DNA from 2 places in the Pseudogulbenkiania sp. FW507-F1 genome. Region 1 is predicted to be linked to the other one. Evidence: predicted binding sites of a transcription regulator. Region 1 holds the regulator's gene; the other holds the start of a gene.
What was found. Region 1 encodes HrcA, which represses chaperone genes, less so after heat shock. Its sites were predicted from a motif close to ATTAGCACTCGNNNNNNNCGAGTGCTAAT; they were not measured.
Positions count from the first base shown of each region.

Region 1 (15,483 bases):
GCTGGCGCAGGGCAACCTGGTGATCGGCGGTCTGTCGGCGCAGGGCAAGAGTGGCTCCAGCGTCACGGTGAACACCCCGACCTCGGGGCGCATCCCCAACGGCGCCTCGATCGAGCGCGAAATCCCGTCCGACTTCGAGAGCGGGCCGTCGGTGCGCCTGAGCCTCAAGCGCCCCAATTTCGAGACCGCCACCAACATCGTCAACACCATCAACCAGCACTACGGTCGCATCGCCAGCACGCGCGACGCCACCTCGGTCGAGGTGCTGGCGCCGCCGGACCCGACCGCGCGCGTGGCCTTCGTCGCTCGGCTGGAGAAGCTCAACATCGGGGTGGGCGAGGAGACGCCGCGCGTGATATTCAATTCGCGCACCGGCACCGTGGTGATCAGCCAGGGGGTGACGGTACGCCCCGCCGCGGTGTCGCACGGCAACCTGCGCGTGGTGATCGCCGAGAGCTCGCAGGTGAGCCAGCCCAATCCGTTCGGGCGCGGCAACACCGTGGTCACGCCGCAATCGGACGTCAGCGTGCAGCAGGACCAGGGCCGCATGTTCAAGTGGCCGGCGGGCGCCAAGCTGCAAACCATCATCGACACCATCAACAGCACCGGCGCCACGCCGGACGACATCATGGCCATCCTGCAGGCGCTGGATCAGGCCGGTGCGCTGGATGGCGAGCTGGTGGTGATCTGAGGAGGAGCGAGCATGCTGAGCACCGACGTGAAGAAGGCCGGCAGCGGCGCCGAGGGTTCTTCGGCCAACCTCGAGACCCCGGTGCAGCCGCCCTCGGCCGAGTACCGCAAGAAGGTCGGCAAGGCCGCCGAAGAATTCGAGGCGCTGTTCGTCCGCGAAATGCTGGGGCAGATGCGCAAGACCACGCGCGCCATGGCCGGCGAGGACAGCATCTTCGCCCAGTCCATCAACAGCGACCTGCTCGACTTCGCCGACACCGCGGTGGCCGGCCAGATCGCCCGGCAACGCGTGTTCGGCATCGCCAACGTCATCCTGGCGCAGCTACTGCCCGGCGCAACGGTCAATGGCAATAATGCACTTAAGGAAAACGCCGCCGGGGTCGCCTCTGTTTCCCAGAAGGCGCCCGAGACGGGCGCCGGCCTGGCCGCCTTCGCCACGCCGTTTTTTCCACTGAACCACAGATAGCCAGCCCGCCATGCGCATGATCCAGAACGCGCTGTCCGGCGCGATCGCCGCCCAGGCCGCGCTCAACACGGTCAGCCAGAACCTTTCCAACGAGATGACCCCCGGCTATTCGCGCCAGGGCGTGCTGCTGTCGACCCTGGTGCCGGGCGCGGGCGACCGCCTCGGTGCCGGCATGGGCGTCGACGTCACCGCCATCCGCCGCTTCAGCGACAGCTACAAGAACCTGCAGATGTGGCAGGCGGCGGCGGGGCAGGGCGAGCTGGCGGCGGCGCAGCCGTACTTCGCCCAGCTGGAGCAGGTCATGGGCAGCGACGGCACCAGCCTGTCGGGCGGCCTCGACAAGTTCTACGGCGCGCTCAACGCCGCCAGCGTCGAGCCCAGCTCGGTGCCCTTGCGCCAGCAGGTGATCAGCGAGGCCGACGCGCTGGCGCGCCGCTTCAACAATCTCAACGGTGTGTTCGCCACGCAGCAGGCCTCGCTCAACGAGCAGCGCAGCGCCACGCTGGCGCAGATCAATACCATCACCCAGTCGATCGCCGCACTCAACGGCAAGGTGGCGGAGGCCGACGCCGTCGGCACCAACGCCTCCGGCCTGCTCGACGAGCGCGACCGCCAGATCGACGCGCTGGCCGCGCTGGTCGACGTGCGCGTCAGCCAGCAGCCGGACGGCAGCCTCAGCGTCACGCTGCGCGGCGGGCAGCCGCTGGTGATCGGCAACACCGCCGCCACGCTCGCCGCGCAGGGCAACGTCAACGGCACGCAGACCATGACGCTGCAGTTCGCCAAGGAGCGCTTCACGCTGCCCAACGACAACCTGGGCGGCCAGCTGGGCGGGCTCAACCAGTACCAGAGCGCAGTGCTGCAGCCGATGGCCGACGCGGTGCGCACCCTGGCCGGCGAACTGGCGACGCGCACCAACGCCCAGCTTGCCAGCGGTTTCGACCTCAACGGTCAGGCCGGCGCGGCGCTGTTCGTCTTCGATGCGGCCAGCACCAGCGGCATGCTCCAAGTCAGCGCCATCCAGGCCGACCAGCTGGGCTTCTCCAGCGATCCCGCCAAGCCCGCCAACAGCGACAACCTGCTGGCGCTGATCGCCATCAAGGACCAGACCGTCGCCATGACCGGGCTCGGCAACGTCACCATCAGCGACGCCTACGCCCAGCTCACCGGCCACCTCGCCATCGACAGCCAGCAGAACAAGGCCGGGCTGGAGACCGCCTCGGTGGTACGCGGCGAGGCCGAGAAGAATTGGAAGTCGACCAGCGGCGTCAACAGCGATGAAGAAGCGATCAACCTGGTCGAGTTCCAGAAGATGTACCAGGCCAACATGAAAGTGATCGCCGTCGCCAACCAGCTGTTCGACAGCACCCTGGCGATTTTCTGAGGAAGCCACCATGCGCGTAGCCAGTAACCAGTTCCAGGCCTCGATGAGCGCCGCCATGCAGTCGGCCAACAGCCGGCTCGCCGACCTGCAGCAGCAGATGTCCTCCGGCGACCGCCTGCTGGTGCCGTCGGACGACCCGGTCGCCAGCGTGCGGCTGTTGCGCCTGCAGCGCGAAGAGGCGGCGTTGACCCAGTACCGCGACAACATCGCCGCGTTGCGCTCGCGGCTGTCGATGAACGAGTCCTACCTCGACGGCATGAGCAAGGACATGATGCAGGCGCGCGACCTGCTGGTGTGGGCGGCCGACGGCGGCAATACCGCGGACGACCTGCGCGCCATGTCGAGTTCGCTCGCCAACCTGCGCGACAGCCTGTTCTACGCCGCCAACACCAAGGACCAGGAAGGCCGCTACCTGTTCTCCGGCACCGCCAGCGCCACCCAGACCATCGCCGTCGACAACACGCAGCCCGCCGGCAGCCGCTACAGCTTCAGCGGCAACACCGACCGCCAGCAGGTGGTGATCGGGCACGGCGTCACCCAGCCCGCCAACGTCACGCTGGAAGACATGGCCGCCTTCCTCAACCAGCTCGACCAGACCATCGACACCCTGCAAAGCCCGACGCTCGACCCGGGCAACCCGAGCGTGGGCCAGACCGTGCGCCAGACCCTCGACGGCACCGATACCGCGCTCAAGGCCATCGGCGTCAAGATCGCCCAGCTGGGCGGGGCGCAGAATACCCTGCAGATGATGGACGACAACCACAGCAACGTCAGTCTGGCCAACCAGCAGAGCATCGCCAATCTCGGCAACCTCGACTACGCCGAGGCGTCGATCAACATGAACAGCTACCTGCTGGCGGTGCAGGCCAGTCAGAAAGCCTACGGCAAGATCAGCGCGCTCAGCCTGTTCGACGTGATCTGAGGCCGCTTTCACCATGAATTCCCTGATTTCCTCGCTGGACTCCGCCAGCAGCCGCACGCGTCGCAACAGCCCCGGCGGCGTGCAGCCGGCGCCGGCGGCCACCGATCTGCGCAGCACGCCGCAAGCTCCGGCCGAATCAGCCGTGGCCGGCACCACGGCCGCCAGCGGCTGGCGCTACAGCAGCCAGCTCAACGAGCAGCTCACCGCCGCGCAACGTGCCCTGGGCTTCGTCGACGGCCTGGCGGGCCAGCTGGAGCAGCTCAAGACCGACCTCAGCCAGCAGCTCGCCCAGCGCCGCATCGACCGGGAAGGGCTGGAGGCCCGCATCGGCCGCTTCGCCACCACCCTGGCGCAGCGCCATGCCCAAAGCGGCGGCAGCGTCGACGCCAAGCTGCGCTTTCATCTGGCGGCCGACGCCCGGCAAGACTTCACCGTACGTGGCATGGACCTCGACAGCCTGCGCAGCGGGCCCGCGGAAACGCTGGCGCTGTTCAGCGGCGAGCGAGGCACCGCCGCGATGTCGTTCAACGTCGGCGGCGACGTCAGCGAAGATGAGATCATGCGCCGTCTCAACCGCGCCCTGGCACCGTCAGGCATCCGCGCGGCCATCAACGACGACGGCCAGCTCGGTTTCTCGGTGGACGAGGCGGCCTGGCCGGCCATCCGCGACCGCCTCGCGGTACGCGGCGGCGGCGTCCGCTTCCCCTCCGGCCAGCCGCAGCGCGTCAAGACCGAGGCCGAACCGGAGCGGCTGGCAACCGGCGAGTGGCAGGTGAACGACCATGCCCACGTGCGCCAGACCCTGCAACGTGTGGTAAGCGCCCTGTCGCAGCTGCGCCAGGCACACAGTGCCATCACCAGCGCCATCGACCAGGCGCGTGACGCCATCGACCAACTGTCGCGCATGGGCGAGCAGAGCTGGGCGCAGGAGTTCGTGGCCGATTTCAACGCGCGCCTGAACCAGGCCGGCGACTACCGCTCCTTCCTCGGCGTCATCCCGGCCCTGCTGGGCGTGAGCCGCTATCGCGTCGTCTCGCTGCTGGCGCTGTAACTAGCTGTTCACGATCTTTTTGGGGCGGCGGCCGCGCTTGGCCACACGGGGGGGGGGGGCCGACTTGGCCTTGGAATGCCAAGGCCGGTGTCGTCCGCCTCCTATCGGGTTGTTTGCCGGGACCGCGCCGCTCGTAAAAAGATCGTGAACAGGCTCTACGCGGAGCGCCGCCGCCGGCAAGGCTTGCAGGGTGGCACAGTGCGTACCGGGATGATCCGCCCCCCAACCTGGGGCCGTTCGGAAGAAGCCAGACGGTGCCTGTCGCTGCCGTCCGGGTGGTTTGAGATAAAAATAATGCGAGATCGCTTGACGGATAGGTTTTCGGTCAATATAATTGTTTTCTCTTTAGATGTTCCCTGATAGCTCAGTTGGTAGAGCGACGGACTGTTAATCCGCAGGTCGCAGGTTCGAGCCCTGCTCGGGGAGCCAAAGTTTCATGAAAGCCAGCACATCGTGCTGGCTTTTTGCATTTCCGGCAGGTGTCTGCCTGCCCAACCCCTCCGCGCCCGCCGGCGAGGCGACACCATCCCCATCGCCAGCGGGTTCTTTCCGAGCGAACGACACGACCGCCTCACCGGCAACCCCACTGTCCGGGGCAAACGGCTGGGCGTGCCGCTGGTGCGTCGTCGGTCGTGGGGCATGTCGGAGGCGCCTTGAAGGCCTGGCTCGGCGGGCCACGGCGCCGCCGTGGTTGTGATGGCGGAGCGCCTGTACAACAATGCTTTATGACACTCCTCTCGCCACACTCGTCCATGACCAAGATTCTCGCCATCTGTGCCGGTGCTTCGAGCGGCGCCTTGTTGCGCTGGATGCTGGGCCTGCGCCTGAACGCGCTGTTGCCGTCGCTGCCGCTCGGCACGTTGTGCGCCAACCTGCTGGGAGGCTACCTGATCGGCTTCATCATCGCCGTCTTGGCACAGCATGCGACCCTGCCGCCAGAATGGCGTCTGTTGCTGGTGACGGGCTTCCTGGGCGGCCTGACCACCTTTTCGACGTTCTCGGCCGAGGTGGTGGAGTTGTTGCAGCAGGGGCGTTTGGGCTGGGCAGCGGCGGCCATCCTGGCGCACGTGATGGGCTCGCTGCTGATGACCCTGTTGGGCCTCTACAGCTATGCGTGGCTGCGCTCGCTAGTCTGACACTGGCTCGCCGTGATCGGCGCTGAGCAGAGCGTCCAGCAGCAGCCGCGCCTGTGCCGGCAGGCTGTCGATATCTTTCACACACAACTGCAGTTCGCGTATCGCCCACGGGTCGGTCAATTCCACCACGTGCAGCGCATGACTCTGGGCCAGACTCCGCGCCGAGCGGGCCGGCAGGATGGCCAGTCCGGCGTTGCGTCCCACCAAAGTGGCCACGGCGGCGAAGCTGGAAACGCGCAGCCGCAGGCGTAGCGCCTTGCCCTTGCGCCGTGCCATGCTTTCCACGAAGCCTTGCATGGCGCTGGTTTCGGTCAGGCCGACGAAGGCATGATCGAGCAAGGTGGCGAACGCGACCGAAGCCGTGCCGTGGAGCGGGTGCGCGGGGCCGCAAATCACCACCAGGCGGTCGCGGGCAAACGGCAGCAAGGGCAGCCGTTCCACCCCCAGGCTGCCGTCCAGGATGCCGATATCGGCCTCGCCGTCTTCGATCGCCGTGACGATGTCGCGGCTCGGGCGCTCGGCCAGCACAACATCCAGCTCGGGCTGCGCCGCCAGAAAGCGGCCCAGCAGGTCCGGCAGGAATTCGTTGCTGGCGACGCTGTTGGCCATCAGCCGGATTTCCCGCCGCACGCCCTGGCTGAGCCGCCCCATGTCGCCATTCAGCTGCTCTGAGCCCAGCAAGAGACGCCGGGCATGATGCAGCAGCACGTCGCCGGCGTGGGTGAGGGCGATGCCGCGCGAGTGGCGTTCCACCAGCTGCACCCCGTACAGGTCTTCCAGCTTTTTCAGGCGCTGGCTGGCGGCGGAGAGGGCCATCGGGAAGCGTTCGGCGGCCTCGGTCAGGCTGCCGCTCTCGGCCAGGGCGGTGAACAGTTTCAGGTCGATGAAGTCGAGTCGCATGGTGCGGGGTTTCTACAGAGGGGAGGGGGCGGATAGACCGGCGCGCCGCGGCTGCAGCAGGCGGACCCGTTCAGTGAAAGCGAACCCCCGCCGTTGAGCCTTCGTGTTTGGAGAAGTCTGGCTGCGCCAAGAACATAACGGTGTGCCGGCACTTCCCGCCATAATAGGCCGAAAACAAGGAACCTGACATGATCGAAGCACAGAAACCGCTGCCGCTGGCTGGCCGTGTCGCCTTCGCGAAAAACAAAGGTGTGGCCATGGCCCTGTTGGCGGCGCTGGGGTTTTCCGCCAAGGCGGTGTTCGTCAAACTGGGGTATCGCTACGGCGCCGGCGCCGAAGCCCTGCTGGTGTTGCGCATGGCCTTCGCCCTGCCGTTCTTCCTGCTGATGGCGTGGCGCAGCGGCGTGGCTGGCGGCGCGCGCCGTCTCGAGCGGCGCGACTGGCAGCAACTGGCGCTGCTGGGCTTGCTGGGCTACTACCTCTCCAGCCTGCTGGATTTCATCGGCCTGCAATACGTCTCGGCGGCGCTGGAGCGTCTGACGCTGTTTCTCTACCCGACGCTGGTGTTGTTCATCTCGGTGCTGTGGCTGGGCAAGCGCTACCCGGCCAAGGTGTGGCTGGGGGTCGGGCTGGCCTATCTCGGCATCGCCCTCGCTTTCGTGCAGGATCTGCGCGACGCCGGGCTGGGCAGTCAGGCGCTGATCGGCCTGGCCTGGGTCGTTGCCAGTACCGTGAGCTATGCCCTGTACCTGGTCGGCTCGGGGGAGGCGATCGCCCGCATCGGTGCCACCCGTTTCGCCGCGCTGGCGACACTGGTGGCGTGCCTGGCGGTGTTCGTCCACTTTGCCGTGACCACGCCGCTGACGGCGCTGCTTTTGCCCATGCCGGTGTACCTGATCGGGTTCGCCATGGGAGTGTTCAGCACGGTGCTGCCGGTGTGGTGCCTCAACGTCGCGATCCGCCAGCTCGGCGCCGGCAAGGCGGCCTCGGTCGGCACGCTGGGGCCGGTATTGACCATGGCGATGGGCTGGCTGGTCCTCGGCGAGAGCCTGACCGGGTTGCAGGTGTTGGGCGCGGCGCTGGTGATCGGCGGGGTGGGGGTGGTCGGGCGCAGCAAGTGAGCGGGCGGTCGTGACGGGAAAAGGTTGGCCGAAGATCGGTAGCTGGACATGAAAAAGCCGCATGGAATTCCATGCGGCTTTGTCCTGGCTGCGCGGGGCGCGTTCGGGGTGGCTTACAGCTTGCCGCTCACCCAGGCGTTGACGCCGGCCAGTGCCTCGGCCAGCTTCTCGGGCTGGGTGCCGCCGGCTTGGGCCATGTCGGGACGCCCGCCACCTTTACCACCCACCTGCTGGGCGACGAAGTTGACCAGTTCGCCGGCCTTGATCTTGCCGGTCAGGTCGGCGGTGACGCCGGCCACCAGCGAGACCTTGCCGTCGCCCTTGGCGGCCAGCACGATGGCGGCCGACTTGAGCTTGTCCTTGAGCTTGTCCAGGGTCTCGCGCAGCGCGGTGTTGTCGGCGCCTTCCAGCTCGGCAGCCAGCACCTTGATGCCACCGATCTCGACCGCGCTGTCGGCCAGGGTGTCGCCGGCCGAGGCGGCCAGCTTGGCCTTGAGGCGCGACAGCTCCTTCTCCAGCGCCTTCAGGTTGTCCTGCAGGCTGCCGATCTTGCCGACCACTTCCTCGCTGGTCTGCGCCTTCAGCGCGCCGGCCGCTTCCTTCACCAGGCTTTCCTGCTGCTGGGCGTAGGCCACGGCGCCTTCGCCGGTCACCGCCTCGATGCGGCGCACGCCGGCGGCCACGCCGCCTTCCGCCACGATCTTGAAGAAGCCGATGTCGCCGGTGCGCTTGACGTGGGTGCCGCCGCACAGTTCGGTGGAGAATTCGCCCATCTTCAGCACGCGCACCTCGTCGCCGTACTTCTCGCCGAACAGCGCGATGGCGCCGGCGCGGATGGCGTCGTCGTAGGCCATCACGTTGGCCGATACCTCGACGTTGTGCAGCACGATGCGGTTCACCACGCGTTCGATCTCGGCGATCTGCGCGGCCGACACCGGCTCGCCATGGGCGAAGTCGAAGCGGGTGCGCTCGGCGTTCACCAGCGAACCCTTCTGCGCCACGTGGCTGCCCAGCACGTGACGCAAGGCCGCGTGCAACAGGTGGGTGGCGGAGTGGTTGCGTGCGGTGGCGAGGCGCTTGTGCAGGTCGATGGTGGCCTGCACCGTGTCGCCGACGTGCAGCGCACCGCGCACCACGCGGCCGCTGTGGCCGAAGGTGGCGGCCTTGATCTTCTGGGTGTCGGTCACGTCGAACAGCGCGCCGACGCCGCCGCTCACCGAAATTTCGCCGCAATCGCCGACCTGGCCGCCGCCCTCGGCGTAGAACGCGGTGTCGTCCAGCACCACTACGCCTTCTTCGCCTTCGGCCAACTGCTCGACCGGGGTGCTGCCCTTGAACAGCGCCAGCACCTTGGCGTCGACGCTGGCGGTTTCGTAGCCGTGGAAGCGGGTGTCGGCACCTGCGTACTCCAGGTTGCCGGTCATCTTGAAGCTGGAGGCGGCACGCGCGCGTTCACGCTGGGCGTTCATCGCGTGCTCGAAGCCCTCCATGTCCACCTCGATATTACGCTCGCGGCAGATGTCGGCGGTCAGGTCGACCGGGAAGCCGAAGGTGTCATACAGCTTGAAGATGGTGTCGCCGTCCATGCGGATCTTGCCACCCTGCAGCGCGGCATCGACCAGCGCCATGCCGTGTTCCAGCGTCTCGGCGAAGCGGACTTCCTCGGCGCGCAGGTTGTCTTCGATGTGGGCCTGCTGCTGGCGTAGTTCCGGGTAGGCTCCGCCCATTTCTTCCACCAGGTCGGCCACGATCTTGTGGAAGAACAGGCCCTTCTGGCCCAGCTTGTAGCCGTGACGGATGGCGCGGCGGGCAATGCGGCGCAGCACGTAGCCGCGGCCTTCGTTGGACGGCAGGATGCCGTCGGCGATCATGAAGCTGCAGGCGCGGATGTGATCGGCGATCACCTTCAGCGACGGCACGTTCTGGCTGTACTCGACGCCGGTTTCACGCGCGGCGGCGCGCACCAGGCAGGCGAGGCCGTCGGTTTCGTAGTTGGACTTCACGTGCTGCAGCACGGTGGAGAGGCGCTCCAGGCCCATGCCGGTATCCACCGACGGCTTCGGCAGCGGGTGCAGCGTGCCGGTCTCGTCGCGGTTGAACTGCATGAACACGTTGTTCCAGATCTCCATGAAGCGGTCGCCGTCCTCGTCCGGGCTGCCCGGAGGGCCGCCGGCAACTTCCTCGCCGTGGTCATAGAAAATCTCGGTGCACGGGCCGCACGGGCCGGTATCGCCCATGGTCCAGAAGTTGTCGGAGGCGTACGCCGCCCCCTTGTTGTCGCCGATGCGTACGATCTTTTCCACCGGCAGGCCGACGGTCTTGTGCCAGATGTCGAAGGCCTCGTCGTCGCTGGCGTACACCGTGACCATCAGCTTTTCCTTCGGCAGGGCCAGCCACTGCTCGCCGGTCAGGAACTCCCAGGCGTAGGTGATGGCATCGTGCTTGAAGTAGTCGCCGAAGCTGAAGTTGCCCAGCATCTCGAAGAAGGTGTGGTGGCGCGCGGTATAGCCGACGTTCTCCAGGTCGTTGTGCTTGCCGCCGGCACGCAGGCATTTCTGGCTGGTGGTGGCGCGGGTGTAGTCGCGCTTCTCGAAGCCGAGGAACACGTCCTTGAACTGGACCATGCCGGCCACGGTGAACATCAGGGTCGGGTCGTTGCCGGGGATCAGGCTGCTGGAAGGCACGACCTGATGGCCCTTGGAGGCAAAAAAGTCCAGAAACTTCTGGCGAATTTCAGAGGTTTTCATAAATATTGTTTCGTCAGGGTCTAAGACGGGCCGCCAACCGGGTTGTTGCGGCGCACTACATCGAGCATGGCTCGATTGTGTCAAGCCGTCCCGGTGCTGGCAAGGGTTTCGGCCCGCTTCTTGACGGCTTCGTTCATGCCGACGAAGCCGTTTCGGGTGTGGTTGAGCAGGGTTTCGGAAAACAGCGGGGTCAACAGGCCCTGGAAGGTCTCGCGCTGGTACAGCCGGGTAGTGCCGGCATCCAGCACCTCCAGTTCAAAGGCGTGCACGCCGCAAAACAGCGGCTGGGCCAGCAAGGTGCCGCGCCAGACCAGTTTGAGGCCCGGTTCGAGCTCGATCAGGGTGGGGCGGAAGGTCATGCGCCGCGCCTGCGGCGGATGCACCGTGACGCACAGCCGCGCACCGCGCTGCAGCTTGCCGTGCAGGCCGACGATGAACGGGTTCCAGTATGGATAGCTGGGCCAGTCGGTGAGCACCTGCCAGATCTGGTCGGGGCTGGCCTGGATGTCGATACGGCTGTCGATGGTCTTGATTGGCATCGCCCTAATCCTCCGCGTCGGTAAAGTCCTCGTCCACCGTTCCTTGCAGCACCCGGCGGATCACGTCCATCGGGAAGCCGCGCGTGGCGAGAAACCGCATTTGCTTCATCTTGTCCTGGGGCGTGGCGGGCGGCGTGCCGAACTTGCGCTGCCACAGCGAGAGCGCCACGGCCGTGTCGTCCTGCTGCGCCAGCGCCGTCTCGATCGCTTCCCGGTCCAGCCCTTTTTCTCGCATCGCCTGGGCGATGCGGCGGCTGCCGTACTTGCGGCCCTTGACGTCGGCAAACTGCTCGGCAAAACGGTGGTCGGATTGCCAGCCGTTGGCCGCCAGCTCGTCGAGCAGGGTGACCAGCTGTTCTGCGCTCTCGGCAAACGGCGCGAGCCGCCGCTCCAGTTCCCGGCGCGAATATTCGCGCCGGGAGAGGAGGTCGACGGCCCGCGCTTTCAGGCTTTTCGTCATGCGCCGGATCAGAACATGCCGTCAGCCAGCTCTTCCTCTTCCGGCTGGCCTTCGGTGATGGCGACATTGATGCCGACCGCCTCGCGAATCTTGCCTTCGATCTCGCGCGCGATGGCCGGGTTGTCCTTCAGCCACAGACGGGTGTTGTCCTTGCCCTGGCCGATCTTCTGGCCGTTGTAGCTGTACCAGGCGCCGGATTTCTCGACGAAGCCATGCTCCACGCCCAGCTCGACGATTTCGCCCTCGCGCGAGATGCCTTCGCCGTACAGGATGTCGAAGCCGGCCTGACGGAACGGCGGCGATACCTTGTTCTTGACCACTTTGACGCGGGTCTCGTTACCGATGATTTCCTCGCCCTTCTTGATGCCGCCGATACGACGGATGTCGAGGCGCACCGAGGCGTAGAACTTCAGCGCGTTGCCGCCGGTGGTGGTTTCCGGGCTGCCGAACATCACGCCGATCTTCATGCGGATCTGGTTGATGAAGATCACCAGGGTGTTGGTGCGCTTGATATTGCCGGTCAGCTTGCGCAGCGCCTGGCTCATCAGGCGGGCGTGCAGGCCGACGTGGTTGTCGCCCATTTCGCCTTCGATTTCGGCCTTCGGCACCAGGGCCGCCACCGAGTCGACCACGATCACGTCGACGCCGCTGGAACGCACCAGCATGTCACAGATTTCCAGCGCCTGTTCGCCGGTGTCCGGCTGCGAGATCAGCAGGTCTTCGACGTTGACGCCGAGTTTCTGGGCGTAGGTCGGGTCGAGCGCGTTTTCCGCATCGATGTAGGCGCAGGTGCCGCCCAGTTTCTGCGCTTCGGCCACCACCTGCAGACACAGCGTGGTCTTGCCGGACGATTCCGGGCCGTAGATTTCCACCACGCGACCGCGCGGCAGGCCGCCCACGCCCAGCGCCAGATCGAGACCGAGCGAGCCGGTGCTGATCACCTGCAGATTTTCGGTGATCTGGTTGTCGCTCATGCGCATGATCGAACCCTTGCCGAACTGCTTCTCAATCTGGGCAAGGGCCGCGGCCAGGGCCTTGCTCTTGTCTTCGGAACGCTCCGCCATGCTGTCTCCAAAAATCGGGTTTGATAAACGTACCGCCGGATTATCGCACAAAGCCCATGGCGCTCAAACGCGGGCATGCGCGCGCCGGCCAAGCGCGATCTGCCGTGAGGCGCTTGAAATGCCGGGGAATGCAGCCACTTCTCACTCCACGGGGGACGTGTAAAATGATTGGCATGCTGAACGAACGCGCGCAACGCCTGCTGAAAGCTCTGGTCGAGCGCTACATCGCCGACGGGCAGCCGGTCGGTTCCCGCACGCTGGCCATGGTGGCGGGGCTGGACCTGTCCCCGGCCTCGATTCGTAACGTGCTGGCCGATCTCGAAGAGATGGGCCTGGTTGCCTCGCCGCACACCTCGGCCGGCCGTATACCGACCGCCAAGGGCTACCGCCTGTTCGTCGACCGGATGCTGACCATCCGGCCGCTGGAAGAGGGCACGCTGCACGAGCTGGAGCACAGCCTGCAGCCGGACAGCCCGCAGCGCATCGCCCAGTCGGCCTCGTCGCTGCTGTCGGATCTCACCCATTTCGCCGGCGTGGTGATCACCCCGCAGCGCCTCGACGTGGCCTTCCGCCAGGTCGAGTTCCTGCGCCTATCGGAGCGGCGCATCCTGCTGATCCTGGTGACCATGGACGGCGACGTGCAGAATCACCTGCTCAATCCGTTGCGCGACTACTCCCCGACCGAGCTGATCGAGGCCGCCAACTTCCTCAACCAGCACTACGCCGGCCAGGGCTTGACCAGCATCGCGCAGCGCATGGAGAGCGAGCTGCACCAGCTGAAGGGGGATATCACCGAGCTGATGGCGGCGGCGATCCGCTTCGGCCAGAGCGCGATGAGCGACGCGCCGGCCTCGGTGGTGATCGCCGGCGGTACCAACCTGCTGAACGTCAGCGATCTCTCCGACGACCTGACGCGGTTGCGCGAGTTGTTCGAGACCTTCGAGCGCAAGACCGAGCTGCTGGAGCTGCTCAACCAGAGCCGCAACGCGCAGGGGGTCAATATTTTCATCGGCGAGGAGTCGGGGGTGGTGACGCTGGGCGAGTGCTCGATCGTGACCGCGCCTTACTGCATCAATGGCCAGGTGGTGGGCACGCTCGGCGTGGTGGGCCCGACCCGCATGGCCTACGAGCGCGTCATTCCCATCGTGGACATTACCTCGCGCCTGGTATCGAGCGCGCTGTCCTATCAATAAACCCAGTCGGTCGGCGTGGTGCCGGCGGATGCCTTACCGGAACGCCCTGATGAAACTCCTTACCTGCCTGGCTGCCGCCACGCTCGCCCTGACCAGCTCGCTGGCGCTGGCCGACGCGGCGTTTCTCGCCCGGCCCGACGTGCAACGCTATATCGACGAGCAGGTGGCCAGCGGCCAGTTCGACCGCCCCGAGCTGGAGGCAGTGTTCGCCAACGTCGAAACCAAGCCCAACATCCTGCAGATACTCGACCGCCCGGCCACCTCGCGGCCGTGGTACCAGTTCCGTCCGGCCTTCTTCAACGATCGCCTGATCGACGGCGGCGTGTCGTTCTGGAAGGACAACGCGGCTACGCTGGAGCGGGCCGAGGCGACCTTCGGCGTGGCGCCGGAGGTGGTGGTGGCGATCATCGGCATCGAGACCGGCTACGGCCGCAGCACCGGCAGTTTCCGCGTGGTGGATGCCCTGTCGACCATCGGTTTCGATTACCCGCGCCGCGCCGAGTATTTCCGCGGCGAACTCACCGAGTTCCTGCGCCTGGCCAAGGAAGAAGGCAAGAATCCGCTGCTCTTGAAAGGCTCCTACGCCGGCGCCATGGGCTGGCCGCAGTTCATGCCGTCGAGCTACCGCAAGTGGGCGGTAGACTTCGACGGCGACGGCCATCGCGATATCTGGGGCAGCGTGCCGGACGTGATCGGCAGCGTGGCGCATTACTTCCAGCTGCACGGCTGGCGCCACGGCGACGACGTGATCCTGCCGGCCAGCGTGCAGCCGGGGGCGCAGGTCGATCAGCTGGTGGCCGACAAGTTCAACCTGCACTATACCGTGGGCGAGCTGAAGCAGATGGGGGTGCAGCCGGAGGCGCCGGTGGGCGACCAGGTGCCGGCGGTGCTGGTGCCGCTGGAAACCGCGCCCGGCGTGACCGAATACTGGCTCGGTCTGAACAACTTCTACGTCATCACCCGCTACAACAAGAGCACCCTGTACGCCAAAGCGGCGCAGGAGGTGGCAGCCGCCATCCGCGAGCGTTATCTGGCGCAGCAGTTCCTCGGCCAGCAGCCGGTTTCGACACCGGCGCCGTGACGTCGGGCGGCGACGAAAAGGGTCGCCTTGCCTGCCAATTGGAATTAGAATCCGCCACCATGACTTATCAAGTGCTTGCCCGCAAATGGCGCCCGAAACGCTTTGCCGACCTGGTCGGTCAGGAGCACGTGGTGCGCGCCCTGACCAACGCCCTGGCCGGTGAGCGGCTGCATCACGCCTACCTGCTGACCGGCACGCGCGGCGTGGGCAAGACCACCATCGCCCGGATTCTGGCCAAGAGCCTCAACTGCGAGGTCGGTGTCGGCGCCGAGCCGTGCGGCGAGTGTTCCGCCTGTCGCCAGATCGACGCCGGCCGCTTCGTCGACCTCTTGGAGATCGACGCCGCCTCCAATACCGGCATCGACAATATCCGCGAAGTGCTGGAAAACGCCCAGTACGCGCCTACCTCGGGGCGCTACAAGGTGTACATCATCGACGAGGTGCACATGCTCTCCAAGAGCGCCTTCAACGCCATGTTGAAGACGCTGGAAGAGCCGCCGGCCCACGTCAAGTTCATCCTTGCCACCACCGATCCGCAGAAGGTGCCGGTGACGGTGCTGAGCCGCTGTCTGCAGTTCTCGCTGCGCAACATGACGCCGCAGCAGGTGGCGGGCCACCTGGCACGCGTGCTCGACGTGGAGCAGGTGAGCTACGAGGCGCCGGCGCTGGCGCTGCTCGGCCGTGCCGCCGCCGGCTCGATGCGCGACGCGCTGTCGCTGCTCGACCAGG
Region 1 is NZ_JBYSWM010000002.1:72,324-87,806, reverse strand. Features, by position in the region: gene AC3WG5_RS01895 (flagellar basal body P-ring protein FlgI) at 1-691, shown strand, start outside; gene AC3WG5_RS01890 (flagellar biosynthesis protein FlgJ) at 704-1,156, shown strand; gene flgK (flagellar hook-associated protein FlgK) at 1,167-2,540, shown strand; gene flgL (flagellar hook-associated protein FlgL) at 2,551-3,462, shown strand; gene AC3WG5_RS01875 (hypothetical protein) at 3,476-4,513, shown strand; tRNA gene AC3WG5_RS01870 (tRNA-Asn) at 4,867-4,942, shown strand; gene crcB (fluoride efflux transporter CrcB) at 5,266-5,649, shown strand; gene AC3WG5_RS01860 (LysR substrate-binding domain-containing protein) at 5,641-6,549, opposite strand; gene AC3WG5_RS01855 (DMT family transporter) at 6,738-7,670, shown strand; gene alaS (alanine--tRNA ligase) at 7,784-10,417, opposite strand; gene AC3WG5_RS01845 (SRPBCC domain-containing protein) at 10,498-10,956, opposite strand; gene recX (recombination regulator RecX) at 10,961-11,416, opposite strand; gene recA (recombinase RecA) at 11,425-12,480, opposite strand; gene hrcA (heat-inducible transcriptional repressor HrcA) at 12,654-13,673, shown strand; gene mltB (lytic murein transglycosylase B) at 13,723-14,754, shown strand; gene dnaX (DNA polymerase III subunit gamma/tau) at 14,814-15,483, shown strand, end outside.

Region 2 (15,483 bases), on a different contig from region 1:
TGCCACGGCCGGAGATCGAGAACACGTCTTCGATCGGCAGCAGGAACGGCTTGTCAACAGCACGTTCCGGGGTCGGGATGTAGCTGTCCAGCGCGTCGGCCAGACGGAAGATCGACGGTTCGCCGTATTCCGACTGGTCGCCTTCCAGCGCCAGACGAGCGGAGCCGATGATGATCGGGGTGTCGTCGCCCGGGAAGTCGTAGGACGACAGCAGGTCGCGCACTTCCATTTCCACCAGTTCCAGCAGCTCGGCGTCGTCCACCAGGTCAGCCTTGTTCAGGTAGACGATGATGTACGGTACACCTACCTGACGGGACAGCAGGATGTGTTCGCGGGTTTGCGGCATCGGACCGTCAGCGGCCGAGCACACCAGGATCGCGCCATCCATCTGGGCAGCGCCGGTGATCATGTTCTTCACATAGTCGGCGTGGCCCGGGCAGTCTACGTGGGCGTAGTGGCGGTTTTCGGTTTCGTATTCTACGTGCGCGGTATTGATGGTAATACCACGAGCCTTTTCTTCCGGCGCGCTATCGATCTGGGAGTAGTCTTTGGCTTCGCCACCGAACTTCTTCGACAGAATGGTGGTGATAGCGGCGGTCAGCGTAGTTTTACCATGGTCAACGTGACCGATGGTGCCGACGTTTACGTGCGGTTTAGTCCGCGCAAACTTTTCCTTAGCCATGGCAAAATTTCCTGAATCCGAAACAAATTAAGCGGGTGGTGCCCATGGGCAGAATTGAACTGCCGACCTCTCCCTTACCAAGGGAGTGCTCTACCCCTGAGCTACATGGGCCCTAAAACTGACATATAACGTCTGGAGCGGGTGAAGGGAATCGAACCCTCGTCGTAAGCTTGGAAGGCTTCTGCTCTACCATTGAGCTACACCCGCCCATCACGATCACGGACGACTTTACTACACGCCGCCAAGACGTTTAAAAGTATTCTGGTGGAGGGAGAAGGATTCGAACCTTCGAAGGCAGAGCCGTCAGATTTACAGTCTGATCCCTTTGACCGCTCGGGAATCCCTCCTGAAAGAGACCCGAATATTATAGACAGCCCCGAAGGCCGTCAACACCTTTTTTGAAAAAACTGCATTTTCTTGCGAATAAAAAACCGAAGGGTCCGGCAGCATGATTTGCCACCGAACCCTTCTCTTTTCGCATCAGGCACTTAGCGTCGCATCAGGCCTTGCCGCTGATACGTAGATACTTCTGATACAGTTCGTCCTGCGTTTCCTGGCGGTTCGGATCCAGCGGAATGCAGTCGACCGGACAGACCTGCTGGCACTGCGGTTCGTCGTAATGGCCAACGCACTGGGTACACAGGTTGGGGTCGATCTCGTAGATTTCCTCGCCCTGCGAGATGGCGTTGTTCGGGCACTCCGGCTCACAGACGTCGCAGTTGATGCACTCGTCAGTAATCATCAAAGACATAGTATTTTCCTCAAGTATTTCATGTTTGAATTCTGTCACCCGGCTTGCCGGCCCGCAAGTCCTCACTGTTATATGGATATAGCGAGCTCCGGCGCGGCGGGCTACAGGCTTGCTTCTGGCCGGTCCCGCCCGAGCAGCCCGTAATGGACCAGGCCGGCGCGGCCTTCTTTTATCCGTTGCCAGCCGTCGAGTCCGGGCCAACTGGCCGCCTCGACGTAGACTCGCGCATCGTCAGCGAGCACGGCGGGCAGCAGCGGCAGGATTTGCTCGAGCAGCTCGGAACGGTAGGGTGGATCGAGAAACACCAGGTCGAAGCGCTCGCGACAGCTTTTGAGGTAATGCAGCGCATCCATCACCACGACCTCGACCGACTGCGCCGTGAGCAGCTGGCGATTGGCCTTGAGGCTGTCGGCGACCTTGCGCGATTTTTCCACCATGACCACGCGCCGCGCCCGGCGCGAGGCGGCTTCGAAACCCAACGCGCCGCTGCCGGCGAACAGATCGAGGCAGTTGAGCCCGTCCAGTTCCTGTCCAAGCCAGTTGAACAGGGTTTCGCGCACGCGGTCGGGGGTTGGCCGAAGGCCTTCGGCGTCGGGGAACGACAATTGCCGGCGACGGTAGTCGCCACCGATGATCCGAACTTGGTTTCTGGCTTGACTCATGGTAAAGCGGTAAAAAAATCAAGGCGCAGAGTTTACCGTGATCCGGTGCTCGGCGCCTTAATTTTAATCAGTTAACCGCTGCGTGGACGATCAAGGGACGACATCGCCAACCGGCAAGGACTGGGTCCCGGTCTCGATCGACACAGCCGGCGGCACCCACAGCGCCCCTGCCCCGGCCGTGCGCAGGCGGGAGCAGCCACGTTGGGCAACGGTCAGGAATTCGGCCCGACGATGACCGTCGTCATTTGCTCGGGGTGGATGCGGCGTCGCCAGGCATCGCGTACTTGTTCTGGCGTGACCGCCGCGACGTGCTTCACGTAATCGTCGAGGAAAGTCAGCGGCAACTGGTACAAACCGATCACGCCGAGATAGCCCAGCAGCTTGCCGTTGCTATCGAAGCGCAAGGGGAAGCCTCCGATGATGTTGGCCTTGGCCTGCTCCAGCTCGGCCGCGCTCGGCCCCTCCTCGATGAACTGTTGCAGCGTGTCACGCGTGACCTTGAGGGCAGTCGCGGCCTGGTCGTTGCGGGTGGAGAGCCCGATAGCGAATTCGCCGGCGCACTGATACGGGCTGAAGTTGCTGCTGACGCCATAGGTGAGGCCGCGCTTGTCGCGCACTTCCTTCATCAGCCGGGCGTCGAAACCGCCGCCGCCCAGCACGTAATTGCCGACCAGCAGGGGGAAGTAATCCGGATCGTCACGGGTGATCACCGGCATGCCCAGCGCCATGTGGGTCTGCGTTCCGGGATGAGTCAGCTTGACCGTCTTGCCGGCGGGCGGTAATGCCACCTGCGGCATGGTGGGCAGGCTGCCCGGGCGGTTGGCGAGCCCGGCAAGCAGTTCTTCGGCCAACCTTTCCGCTTCCGCCCGGCTCAGGTCGCCGACGATCGACACCACGGCGTAGCGCGGCTGGTAGTGGCTGCGCCAGAACGCCATCAGGTCGGCGCGAGTGATCGATTTGAGCGATGCGGCGGACACCCGGGCGTTGATGCCGTAGGGATGCTGCGGGTACATCAGCCGGGTCAGCTCGCGCTGCGCCAGGAAACCGGCGTCGTTTTCTTCCTGCCGCAGGTTTTCGATGGTGCGCGCCTTTTCCCGCTCGAGGATGGCCGCGGGGAAAACGGGCCGGGCCAGTACGTCCGCCGCCAGCGCCACCGCTTGTTCGCGCACCGCCGGACGCGCCAGGGTGCGCAGCGTGATGCCGGCCCCCTCGAGTTCGGCGAATGCCGACAGCGACGAGGCGGTATCGGCCAGTGCTTCGCGCAACTGTTCTTCGCTGCGCTTGGCGGTGCCGGCGTCGAGCAGGCTGGCGGTCATATCGCTGACGCCGGGCTTGGCCGGGTCTTCGCGTCGGTTGCCGGCGTCGAACTCGACGCGCAGGTCGACGATGGGGTTGGCATGGGCCTCGACGAAGTAGACGCGGGCACCTCGGGCGCTGTTCCAGTGCTGGATGGTCACCGCCTGCGCCATGCCACTAAGCAGCATGGAGGCGGCCAGCCAGCCGATCACGCTTTTGCGCAGTTTAACGGACATGAGTCTGATCCCCTTGTAGCATGGCCGCCGTACGCGGCGTCTCTCCCTGCTGCGGCAATAGCGTCACGACAGTCAGATGGTCGTCGACCAACGTGCGGGCGGCCTCTTGCACCTGCCGCGCTCTGACCTTGGCGATATTGGCGTCGATGGTGGCGTCGTCGCGCCAGGAGAAGCCGATGCTTTCCAGGTTGCCGATCCGCATGGCCTGGGCAAACATCGAATCCTTTTCGTAGATGCGCCCGGCCTGCAGCTGCAGTCGCACGCGTTCCAGCTCGCGTTCGCTGACACCGTCGCGGGCGATATGGGCGATTTCCTGGCGCAGGGCCTGTTCCAGTTGCGCCAGGGTCTTGCCCTGGGCCGGCACCCCGCTGAGCGTGAACAGGGCCCCGCCGCGCCCGAGCATGTCGTAGTCGGCCGACACCTCGGTGGCGACGCGCTGCTCGCGCACCAGGCGGCGCGGCAGGCGCGACGCGGCCTGGCCGTCGAGAATCGCCGACAACATATATAAGGCGTACGGCCGCTGCGCATCGACCTTCTCCAGCCGCGGCACCTGCCACGCCAGCGTCAGGGAGGGCAGCGGCGACACCGCCTTGACGCTGACCCGGCGCCCGCCCTTCTGTTCCGGCTCGAGCTGCGGCCGGCGCTCGGGCAGCGCCACCGGCTTGAGCGGGCCGAACTGGCGGCGCGCCTCGGCGATCACCGCCTGCGGATCGACGTCGCCCACCACCACCAGCGTGGCGTTGTTCGGGCCGTACCAGTGGTGGTACCACTGGCGCAGGTCGTCCGGCTTCATGTGATCGAGGTCGTCCATCCAGCCGATCACCGGGTAGCGCACCGGGCTGGCGACGAAGGCGTTGGCGAACAGGGTTTCGGCCATGATGCCGGCCGGCTGGTCGTCGGTGCGCATGCGCCGCTCTTCCTTCACCACCTGCAATTCGCTGGTGAAATCGCTGTCCTTGAACGACAGGTTGTGCATGCGATCCGCCTCCAGCTTGAGCGCCAGCGGCAGCTTGTCGGCGGCCAGCTGCTGGAAGTAGACGGTGTAGTCGCGCGAGGTGAAGGCGTTGTCCTTCCCCCCGGCCTGGGCAATGAGGCGGCTGAATTCGCCGGCCGGCACCGTCGGCGTGCCTTTGAACATCATGTGTTCCAGCAGGTGCGACAGCCCGGTGCGACCGTTGACCTCGTCCACACTGCCGACGCGGTACCACAACTGCGATACCGCCACCGGCGCGCGCTCGTCGCGCTGCACCACGATTTTCATGCCGTTATCGAGCACGGCCTCGACGGGTTCGGCCGAAACCACGCCGCACACCCCGAGAAACACCACGCCCGCAACAGTCGAGAGGGTTCTAGAAATCACGGAATCTGCCCTATGCCTGATTTGAGGATACAATTTGGTCCATCCGATGCCATAAGTTGACTACAGCCCAGCATGTTTAGTTTCTTCAAGAAGAAGTCTGCGCCGCCAGCCACCCCGGCCAGCAGTGAAACACCCGCCACCAACACCACCGCCATCGCCGAGCCCCACATCGCCGATGCCCCCTCTACCCCCGAAACCGCCGTCATCGCGCCAGTCGTGGCCGAGGCCGTTCCGCCGAAAAAACCGAGCTGGACCGAGCGGCTCAAGGCCGGCCTGTCGAAAACCCGCGACAAGCTCGGCAAGTCGCTGGCCGGCCTGTTCGGCGGCGGCAAGATCGACGAGGACCTGTACGACGAACTAGAGACGGTGCTGTTGACCGCCGACATGGGCGTCGACGCCACCCTGCACCTGCTCAAGGACGTGCGCGAGCGCGTCTCGCTCCGGGGCCTGAAGGATGCCGCCGAACTGAAGGGGGCGCTGAAGGACTCGTTGAACGACTTGATCGGTCCGCTGGAGCAGCCGCTCGACATCGCCGGTCGCAAACCCTATGTCATCATGATGGCGGGCGTCAACGGCGCTGGCAAGACCACCAGCATCGGCAAGTTGGCCAAGTACTTCCAGTCGCAGGGCAAGTCGGTGCTGCTGGCCGCCGGCGACACCTTCCGCGCCGCCGCGCGCGAGCAGCTGATCGCCTGGGGCGAGCGCAATAACGTCACCGTGATCGCCCAGCAGAGCGGCGACTCGGCCGCGGTCTGTTTCGACGCCATCAAGGCGGCGCAGGCGCGCGGCATCGACATCGTGCTGGCCGACACCGCCGGGCGCCTGCCGACGCAGCTGCACCTGATGGAAGAGATCAAGAAGGTGAAGCGGGTGATCCAGAAGGCCCTGCCGGAAGCGCCACACGAGGTGATGCTGGTGCTGGACGCCAACATCGGCCAGAACGCCATCAACCAGGTGAAGGTGTTCGACGAGGCACTCGGCCTGACCGGGCTGATCCTGACCAAGCTCGACGGCACCGCCAAGGGCGGGGTGATCGCCGCCATCGCCAAGCAGAACCCGGTGCCACTGCGCTTCGTCGGCGTCGGCGAAAGCATCGACGACCTGCGTCCGTTCAATGCCAAGGACTACGTTGACGCACTGTTCGACTGAGAGCCGCTCCATCGGGCGGCTCCGGCCTGGCATCGTGAGTGCCGGCGGACCGCGTGCGCCTCTTCCGATGCGCGCGGCGAGGCGGAATCCTGACGTATCCCGTGGCCATTCCGCTTCCCGCGCACCGGCAACACTCACCCTGCCCTGGCTTGCTCGCCGGCTGGAATGGCTCTGTATCCAGCCTGGCTTTGGCCAATTAATCTATCCGCAAGGGGACTCTTTCGCATGATCCAGTTCGACCAGGTCACCAAGCGCTACCCCGGGGGTAACGAGGCCCTGAAGAATCTCTCGTTTGCCATCGACAGCGGCGAAATGGTGTTCCTGGCCGGCCACTCCGGTGCCGGCAAATCCACCCTGCTCAAGCTGATCTCCGGCATCGAACGCGCCACCAGCGGCGGCGTGCTGGTCAACGGCCAGAACCTCAGCAAGCTGCGTCCGAGCCAGCTGCCCTACGTGCGCCAGCACATCGGTCTGGTGTTCCAGGATCACAAGATCCTGTTCGACCGCCCGGTGTTCGACAACGTCATGCTGCCGCTCAACATCATCGGTTTCGACCGGCGCGATGCCGCCAAACGCGTGCGCGCCGCGCTCGACAAGGTCGGTCTGCTGGGTAAGGAGAAGTCGATGCCGATCCACCTCTCCGGTGGCGAACAGCAACGGCTGTGCATCGCCCGCGCCGTGGTGCATCGCCCGTCCATCCTGCTCGCCGACGAGCCTTCGGCCAACCTCGACCGCGCCTACGCGCTCGACATCATGGAATTGTTCAAGTCGTTCCACCAGGTCGGCGTCACCGTGGTGATCTCGGCCCACGACGAGACGCTGATGGAAGACTACGGACGCCGCATCATCCGCCTGAGAGAAGGACAGTTCGCCGCATGAAGCACTTTCTCTACCTGCACTTCTTGAGCGCCCGCCAGGCGCTGGTCAAAATCCTGCGCCAGCCGTTCGGCAGCCTGCTCAGCCTGCTGATGCTGTCGGTGGCGCTGGCGCTGCCGCTGGCACTGTACCTCGGCATCGAGAGCACCCAGGCCTGGGTCGGCAAGCTCACCGCCACACCGCAGATTTCGCTGTTCATGGAACTGTCGGCCGAGGACGCCGACCTCGCCGCGGTGAAAAGCTCGCTCGCCGGCAACCCCAAGGTGAAATCGGTCAGCTTCGTCAGCAAGGCCGAGGCGCTGGCCGGGCTGGAAAAGCGCAACGGCCTCGACGGCCTGGCGGCCGACCTGGACAGCAACCCGCTGCCGGACGCCTTCGTGGTTACCCCGGTGACGCTCGAGCCCGGCGAGCTGGAAATGCTGCAGAAGGAGCTGTCGGGCCTGCCGATGGTCGAGTCCGCCCAGTTCGACGCCAGCTGGGCCAAGCGCCTCTACGGCATGGTCGAACTAGTGCGCCACCTGACCTTGTTTCTCGGCGCCGCGCTCGGCCTCGCCCTGGTGCTGGTAACGCACAACACCATCCGCATGCAGATTCTGGCGCACCGCGACGAGATCGAGGTGTCGAAGCTGATCGGCGCCAGCGACAACTTCATCCGCCGCCCCTTCCTCTACCACGCCTTGTGGCAGGGCATCCTGGCCGGGCTGATCGCCTGGGGGCTGACCAGCTGGCTGGTGGCCACGGCCAACCCGGCGGTACGCGAATTCGCCCAGCTCTACAACGAACGGCTGGAACTGCGCACGCTGACACCGTTCGAACTGCTGGCCATGCTCGCCGCCACCGGCATACTGGCGATGCTCGGCGCACGGCTGGCGTCCAATCATCACCTGCGTCAGATCGAGCCGCACTAGGCGTCCATCGCCGCGAAAGAAGCCGGCTATCGGGTCGATTGAAAAATACATCGCCACTGGAACTTTTTGCTGCTGGCACTCGACCAATGCGAGTGCTAGCATTGCACTACCCATCAAGGAGGTAGTTAATCCATGACCGCAACGTTCGCCTTGCCCGTCCCCTCGTCCAGCGGCAGCCTGGAGCAGTACATCCAGATCGTGAACAGCGTGCCGCTGTTGAGTGCAGAAGAAGAGAACGAGCTGGCCAACCGCCTGCATGCCCAGAACGATCTGGAGGCGGCCAAAAAGCTGGTGCTGTCGCATCTGCGCGTGGTGGTATCGATTGCCCGCGGCTACGCCGGCTACGGCCTGCCGCAAGCCGACCTGATCCAGGAAGGCAATATCGGCCTGATGAAGGCGGTGAAACGCTTCGAGCCGAACCGCGGCGTACGCCTGTTCTCCTTCGCCGTACACTGGATCAAGGCCGAAATACACGAATTCATCCTGCGTAACTGGCGCCTGGTGCGTGTCGCCACCACCAAGCCGCAGCGCAAGCTGTTCTTCAACCTGCGCAGCATGAAGAAAAGCTTTGCCGCGCTGACCGACAGCGAAGCGCGCGTCATCGCCGACGACCTCGGCGTCAAGCCGGAAGAAGTGCGGGAGATGGAAACCCGCATGAGCGGCCAGGACGTGGCCCTGCTGGCCGACGACAACGACGACGAGGGCTTTGCCCCGATCGACTGGCTGGCCGACTCCGACCACGAGCCGACGCGCCAGCTGGAGAAGAAAGCCTTCGACCACCTGCAGACCGCCGGGTTGGAGCAGGCCCTCTCCTCGCTCGACGCCCGCAGCCGCCGCATCATCGAAGCGCGCTGGCTGGCCGACGACAGTGGCGCCACGCTGCACGAACTGGCCGCCGAGTTCGGCGTCTCGGCCGAGCGTATCCGCCAGATCGAGGCCAAGGCACTGACCAAGATGAAAGCCGCGCTGAGCGAGCGGGCCACCATCGAGGCCTGAAGCTCCTGATCATGGAACACGACAACGCCCCGCGATGCGGGGCGTTTTGCTTGTCACGGCGTAAATCGGGGTAGTAGCCCGTAGGATGGGGGAAGACGTTTGCGCCGTGCCCCATCAAACCATGAGATGCAGTGACGAGTTACGCGACGCTCCGCACTTCGTACCCAGCCCCCCCTGCGAAGCCGCCGCTTCAGCGGTATTGCGGGGGCAGCTTTTGCCGCGCCGCCTCGGTGACCCGCCTCAGCCCGGCCCAGGCGGGCTCACGCGGATCGAGTTCGCTCAGGAACGAGGGAGCGTAGGTGGGGAACGACGCCAGCGCTGAACCGAGCGTCACCTCGGCAGCGCCTTCGTCCCCCGCCAGCGCCTCCAGTTGGGCCTTCTTGAGCAACACGTCCGGATAGGGACGGAACGCCGCCAGCCGTGTCAGCCAGCGCCGCTTTTGCGGCAGCTGCTCGCGCGTCGGCTGCAGGTAATTGTCCAGCGTGTTGAGTGCGTGGAAGGCGAACAGCGGTTCGGTCTCGACGATCTCAGCCAACCGCGCCATGCGTGTTTCGTTGGCCTTGGCGTTGGCCTGCGGCGTATACAGCCCAAGCAGTTCGTCGTAGCGGGTCAGCCCCGTCAGCGACAACCAGCCCAATGCCGCCACCCCCAGCCACAGCGGCAACCTTGCCGGGCGCGGCAGGCGGGCACCCGGTCCCGGCGCCAGCGCCACGAAGATCACCAGCACGGCGAGGAAGTACAGGTACCACAACGGGTATTCCAGCAGGCTGTGGATCAGCGTCACCGTCATGCCGCCCAGCGGCAGAACGTGTTCCAGTTCGGCCCGCTCTCGGAAATACGGCCACACCGCCCAGACAAAGCCCCCCAACACCAGCAGCGTCACCAGCCCGCCCATCTCCGCCAACAGCTGCAGCACCAGGTTATGGGCATTGGTGAACAACCCGCTATTGAAGCCGGCCGCGGCAAACTGCGGCAGCGGCTGCAACCGCACGCTCTCGGCGGCGAACTGCGACCAGCCCACGCCCCACAGCGGATGCGAGCTGAACACCAGCCAGGCCTTGTGCATCTCGGCGAAGCGGCGTGAGCCCATGCTGTCGCCGTTGGCCGCCAGCCGCTCCAGCCCCGAGGCCCCGCCCACACTTTCATGACTCAGCAGCGACACCAGCTGGTTCACCCACGGCAGCAGGAACTGCGCCGCCAGGATCACTATGCAACTGATCCACAGCACGTTGCGCAGACGCCGCGAAGCCGTGTCGCCGATACGCCAGTGCCAGACCAGCGCCAACACCGACAGCGCCAGCAGGTAGAGCAGGATGGTGCGCGAGCCGGCCCAGGCCAGCAACAGCGCCAGCCATGCCACCAGCCCCCACAGCCAGCGTGCCGGCAATTTCCCGGCGGCGTGCAGATAACACCCCGCCAGCACGCCCCACATCAGGTAATGGGCGAACTGGTTGCGCTGGCCGATGTGGCCGAAGATGTTGCTGGTCGGATGGGCGTGGTCGTAGAACAGCAGCCCCCCTGTGGCTTCGGCCAGCCCGGTCAGTTGCGCCATGCCGATCAGCGACTGGAGCAGCGCCCCGGCCAGCAAGGCCCAGGCCAGCCAGACGGTCAGCTCACGTTGGCCGAAGTGCTCACGCAACGCCAGCACGACACAAGCCAGCAAGGCCATGCACGCCCAGGCCAGCGCCGTGGCCCAGTTCATGCCGGGGAACAGCACCGGCGCCAGCCACGGCTGCAACCCCCAGCACAGCGCCGCCAGCAAAGCCCACCAGGCCGCGCGCGGCACGCGACCGAACAAGGCAGGCTGCCCGGGCAGCAACAGCACCGCCGCCAGCACGGTCAGCCAGACCACGTTGATCTCCCCCCACCACTGCGGCAAGGGCACGTAGTGGAAGCGCGAGGCGAACGGCACGATGGCGATCAGGCAGACACTCAGCAGGGCGAGCCGGGGAAACAGTCGGGAAGAAAGCATGGGGGTCGGGTCAGTGAACACAAGCGCGCAGCATAGCGCAAAGCGGCGGGGAAGGAAAAAGCCGGGAAGGAAGCCCGGCTTTGGCGCAGTACTGAAGCAATTCAGAACAGTGGCTGGCGATACTCAGCTTTAGACACTGCGCTGGCAGCAGCGGCGGCACCGCCTTGACGGTAGGCGACCAATGCCCTGTCCACCATGTTCTTCAGGGGTACATATTCGGGTTCCGTTGAACTGGAAAGCATCAGATTCGCTTTTCCTGCCAGATCGGGAAAAGCCGCCAGAGCCATTGACATTGTTGCCTGTGCTTTGCCGGGTTGTTGGTCCAAAGCTTCGAGCATAGCCAGTTTAACTAGCACCTCAAAGTAGGGCCGGTAATGAGCCATTTCGCTGAACAGCATCAATTGAGTTGGCAACTGCTGCCGCGACGGGACTAGATAATTGCTTAGAACCAGATCGACATCAGTGGCCCAAAGCGGATTTTGCCGGTAGGGAATCAGCTGGCGCATACGGGCATTATCTTCGTCCTCCATACCTGAAGGTACTTGCCAGTACACCAATCGCCAGAACATCGGCACCCCTGTAACCCCATACACTATGGCACCCAAGCAAATGGAAAGCACAAGTACATTTCGGATCAAGGGGCGGATGGTAATTTGCAGAGTCCTTCCCGGGGCCAGACTTAAAACGATGGCAAAGCCAGTTAGAAAAGGCATATACCAAAGCGGGTATTCAAACAGGGAATGACCGAGAGTGATCATCACGATACCGCTCAGCAGCAAATTATCGGGAGTCGCCTCCTCCTTGTGCAGATAGGGACATAGACAGTACAGCAGAATAGCAGAGGCCCCCAGCAATCCGATCCAGCCAGTTTCCGCCATCAGTTGGAAAATCAAACTGTGGGAGTGCGTGAACAACGCACTTTCCACAACCTTGGGATAGCCACCATAAGCTTCGTACCACGTACTTTGCCAAGCATAGCTGCCAAACCCTGCGCCGAATAACGGATGAGCCTGTAGCACCTGCCAAGCCTTACTCCACTCAATACGGCGCCTAGCCCCAAAGCCAGCATCCAACAGACGGTCAGCCCCGCTAACAACTTGGATATCTGCACCCGATGAGCGAATAAGTCCTACTAATTCGTGATTAAACAACTGGGCCAGCATAATCAGCAGCGTGGCCGCGATCAACGTTAGGGCAAAGCGCTGAACGGTTTGATCCAGGCGGGCCCGGAGCCACCAAAGTCCAGCAAGCAAAACAAAACCACCAGCATAAGCCAGCACCAGGCGGGATCCAGACCATGCCATCAACAAGGAAAGGAAGGCCAATGCTGGTAGCCCAATTGTTCCATGCAGACGTTTGCACGCCACTAAGTAGCAACCAGCCAGCATCCCCCACCCCAGGAAATGCGCAAACAGATTACGCTGGGCGATATTGCCGAAAGGGACCATAGAGCCTGGCTGATTGGGATAATAGAACACATAACCTTGACCCAAACTGGCAACACCAAACATTTGAAGCAGGCCAAGCGTCGCTTGAGTCAATGCGGCCAGCAGCAAACCCCATGCAAGCAGCAGCAGAAATTGCTGCCTGCCGTGTCGCAGTGCTTCGCTATATGCCAAGCACCCTCCTGCAAAGGCCATGACCAGGAAGCCAGATGCCTTCATTGCCAGTAGAAGACCTCCCTGATGGCTACCCGCTGGCAACAATATCGCCACCACCAGCCAGCCCAAGGCCAATACAAGCGCCAATGGAAATCCTGCTGGCACAGCCTCTGCCTGTGGCAACAGAAAACGTACCAACCACGCTAGAGCAATCAATACCATGCAGGTGGTATCAGTCCACCAGTCAGGCAGGGGGCTATAGTGCAACCAGCTGAATAGTGGCAACACAATGGCCAGAACAAGCAGTAGCGTTGGCAGTCTTTGCACGGAGTTCCCCAAATAAAAAAAGAGGGTGCCTAGCACCCTCTTTTCAATAAAGACAGTCTTAGCTGCGGCAAGACGAAGGCATGTATTTGTTGTTGGCGCTGTCTGCCGGGGCACACAGCCAAGTCAGTTTTTCAGACGGCACCGTACCCGCGCTGATGGCAGCACCGCTGGCCTGCGGCGTCAGGCTGAACACGATGTTCTTGACCGCCGAAGTCATGGTAACGGTAATAACCCCGGTCGTGCTCGCTACAGCAATAGACTGAGTATTGGCGGTCGCGCCCCCGAAGGAATAGCCCTGCCCAAGGTCGGCAGATCCGTTTGCCGAGTTCTCAGCCACGGTAACTTTAGCCGACGAGGCCATTTCCAGACCTTCCGAAACCTTGGAACGAACAACGTAATCCTGATACGCCGGAATTGCCAAAGCGGCCAAAATACCGATGATCGCGACCACGATCATCAGTTCGATCAGGGTAAAGCCCTGCTGCATGGATTTGTTCATGGTTGAACCCCCAAGTTTGTTGAATATCAAGGCCGACATCGGCCAGACTGCGCTGAAGGAGCCTTCGGCCGATTTCTGGTCCGTGTCACTCCGTTTCGAGGGCCATTCTTGCAATCTGCATGCCAGTCTGGTCAAACCCTTGAATTTTGGCTAGTCCAACACCAGGCCTGCCGTCAAGAATGGACGGCACACGACAGAAAGTGCCGTTTTTCGTCACCTCGTCCCGCACTCTTCTGCCCCGAGGCTGTGCTAGCATCGCGTGCATCGAACATTGCACAGAGCTTCTCCCGATGAGCAACCAAGACTGGCTGGCGCGCAGCCGGCAGGCCGTGTGGCACCCCTGTACCCAGATGAAGCGCCACGAAGCGCTGCCGCTGGTGCCGATCGCCAGCGCCGAAGGGGTATGGCTGACCGATTTCGATGGCAATCGTTACCTGGATGCGGTCAGTTCCTGGTGGGTGAACCTGTTCGGCCATGGCCATCCGGCAATCAAGGCGGCGATCAAGGACCAGCTCGACGCCCTGGAGCACGTGATGCTGGCGGGCTTCACGCACCGCCCGGTGATCGAGCTGTCGGAGCGGCTGAGTCAGCTCACCGGCCTCGGCCACGCCTTCTACGGTTCGGACGGCGCCAGCGCCACGGAAATCGCGCTGAAAATGAGCTTCCACTACTGGCAGAACAGCGGCCGGCCGGACAAGACGCGCTTTCTCAGTCTGGAGAACAGCTATCACGGCGAGACCGTCGGCGCGCTGGCGGTGACCGACGTGCCGCTGTTCTCGTCGACCTACGCGCCGTTGCTGAAGGCCGGCATCCGCGTGCCGACACCGGACGCCCGGCAGGCACAGCCCGGCGAGACAGCGGAGGATGTGGCGCGCCGCGCCGCGCGGGCGCTGGAGAACGTGCTGGCCAAGCAGGCCGACAGCATCGCCGCGCTGATCGTCGAGCCGCTGGTGCAGGGTGCCGCCGGCATGGGGATGTACCACCCGGCTTATCTGGAGGAAGCGCGCCGTCTGTGCGACCGCTACCAGGTGCACCTGATCGCCGACGAGATCGCCGTGGGCTTCGGCCGCACCGGCACGCTGTTCGCGTGCGAGCAGGCCGGCATCCGGCCGGATTTCCTGTGCCTGTCCAAGGGCATCACTGGCGGCTTCCTGCCCTTGTCGTGCGTGCTGACCACCGATGGCGTCTATCAGGCCTTCTACCACGACGAGGTGGCTCGTGGCTTCCTGCACTCGCACAGCTACACCGGCAACGCGCTGGCCTGCCGCGCCGCGCTGGCGGTGCTCGACCTGTTCGAGCAGCAAGATGTGCTGGCGCGCAACCGGGAAAAGGCCGCGCGCTTCAACACCCTGCTAGCCCCCTTGCGCGCCCACCCACAGGTACGCCAGTTCCGCCAGCAAGGCATGATCTGGGCATTCGAGGTCGAGACGGCGCGCCGTGACTTTTCCGTGGCGTTCTTCTCCGCCATGCTGCAGCGCAGCTGCCTGGTGCGGCCGATCGGCAACACGGTGTACTTCATGCCACCCTACGTGATCGAGGCGGAGGAGATGGCGCTGCTGTGCCAGGCCACGCTCGACACGCTGGATGAGCTGCAGCAGTCCGGGCAAAGGCCGGAACGCGCCACGCCGCCGCTGCCATAACGATTGCCAAGGCCGACCGATACCAATAGCATTGTAGGATCACCCTACCATTGACATGGGGCTAGGGCCATGCAACTACGCCTACCGGATAATCTGATGGACCCCAAGCTGGTCGACCTGCAGCCGGACAGCGTGGCCGACTGGCTGGATCGCCTCCCCTACACTCGCCTCGACGAATGCGGGCACTTGCTGCTGGGCGCCCTGCAAAGCCTGAGCCGCACCCAGGTGGCGGTCGGCACCCGGCACAAGCTGCTGAAGCTTTACCTGGCGGCGCTCGATCGTTTCTTCCCGGCACTGGAAACCCAGATCGTCAGCGACGAGGTGGTCAGCTCGACCAAGGCACGCCAGGCGGCGCGCCTTGGCATGGCGCTGTTCGATGCGCTGTTCGCCGGCTTCAAGCGCACCCTGGTGGAACGACTGGAAAAGCGCTCGCTGCTGGAACGCGAGCAGCCCAAGGTGGAGCTGCTCTGCCTCGCCCTGCTGACCGCGCGCATGCAAGCCAAACTGGCCATGGAGTGCTATAGCGAC
Region 2 is NZ_JBYSWM010000009.1:76,413-91,895, reverse strand. Features, by position in the region: gene tuf (elongation factor Tu) at 1-682, opposite strand, end outside; tRNA gene AC3WG5_RS07990 (tRNA-Thr) at 719-793, opposite strand; tRNA gene AC3WG5_RS07985 (tRNA-Gly) at 816-889, opposite strand; tRNA gene AC3WG5_RS07980 (tRNA-Tyr) at 945-1,029, opposite strand; gene AC3WG5_RS07975 (YfhL family 4Fe-4S dicluster ferredoxin) at 1,182-1,433, opposite strand; gene rsmD (16S rRNA (guanine(966)-N(2))-methyltransferase RsmD) at 1,535-2,095, opposite strand; gene AC3WG5_RS07965 (M16 family metallopeptidase) at 2,308-3,627, opposite strand; gene AC3WG5_RS07960 (M16 family metallopeptidase) at 3,617-4,987, opposite strand; gene ftsY (signal recognition particle-docking protein FtsY) at 5,060-6,136, shown strand; gene ftsE (cell division ATP-binding protein FtsE) at 6,362-7,015, shown strand; gene ftsX (permease-like cell division protein FtsX) at 7,012-7,920, shown strand; gene rpoH (RNA polymerase sigma factor RpoH) at 8,053-8,916, shown strand; gene AC3WG5_RS07935 (PglL family O-oligosaccharyltransferase) at 9,107-10,888, opposite strand; gene AC3WG5_RS07930 (PglL family O-oligosaccharyltransferase) at 10,990-12,711, opposite strand; gene AC3WG5_RS07925 (pilin) at 12,875-13,315, opposite strand; gene AC3WG5_RS07920 (adenosylmethionine--8-amino-7-oxononanoate transaminase) at 13,606-14,955, shown strand; gene AC3WG5_RS07915 (cyclic-di-GMP receptor FimW-related protein) at 15,025-15,483, shown strand, end outside.
Region 2: a site for HrcA is predicted at 7,992-8,020, ahead of rpoH (RNA polymerase sigma factor RpoH). Genes of this name have one in related genera too.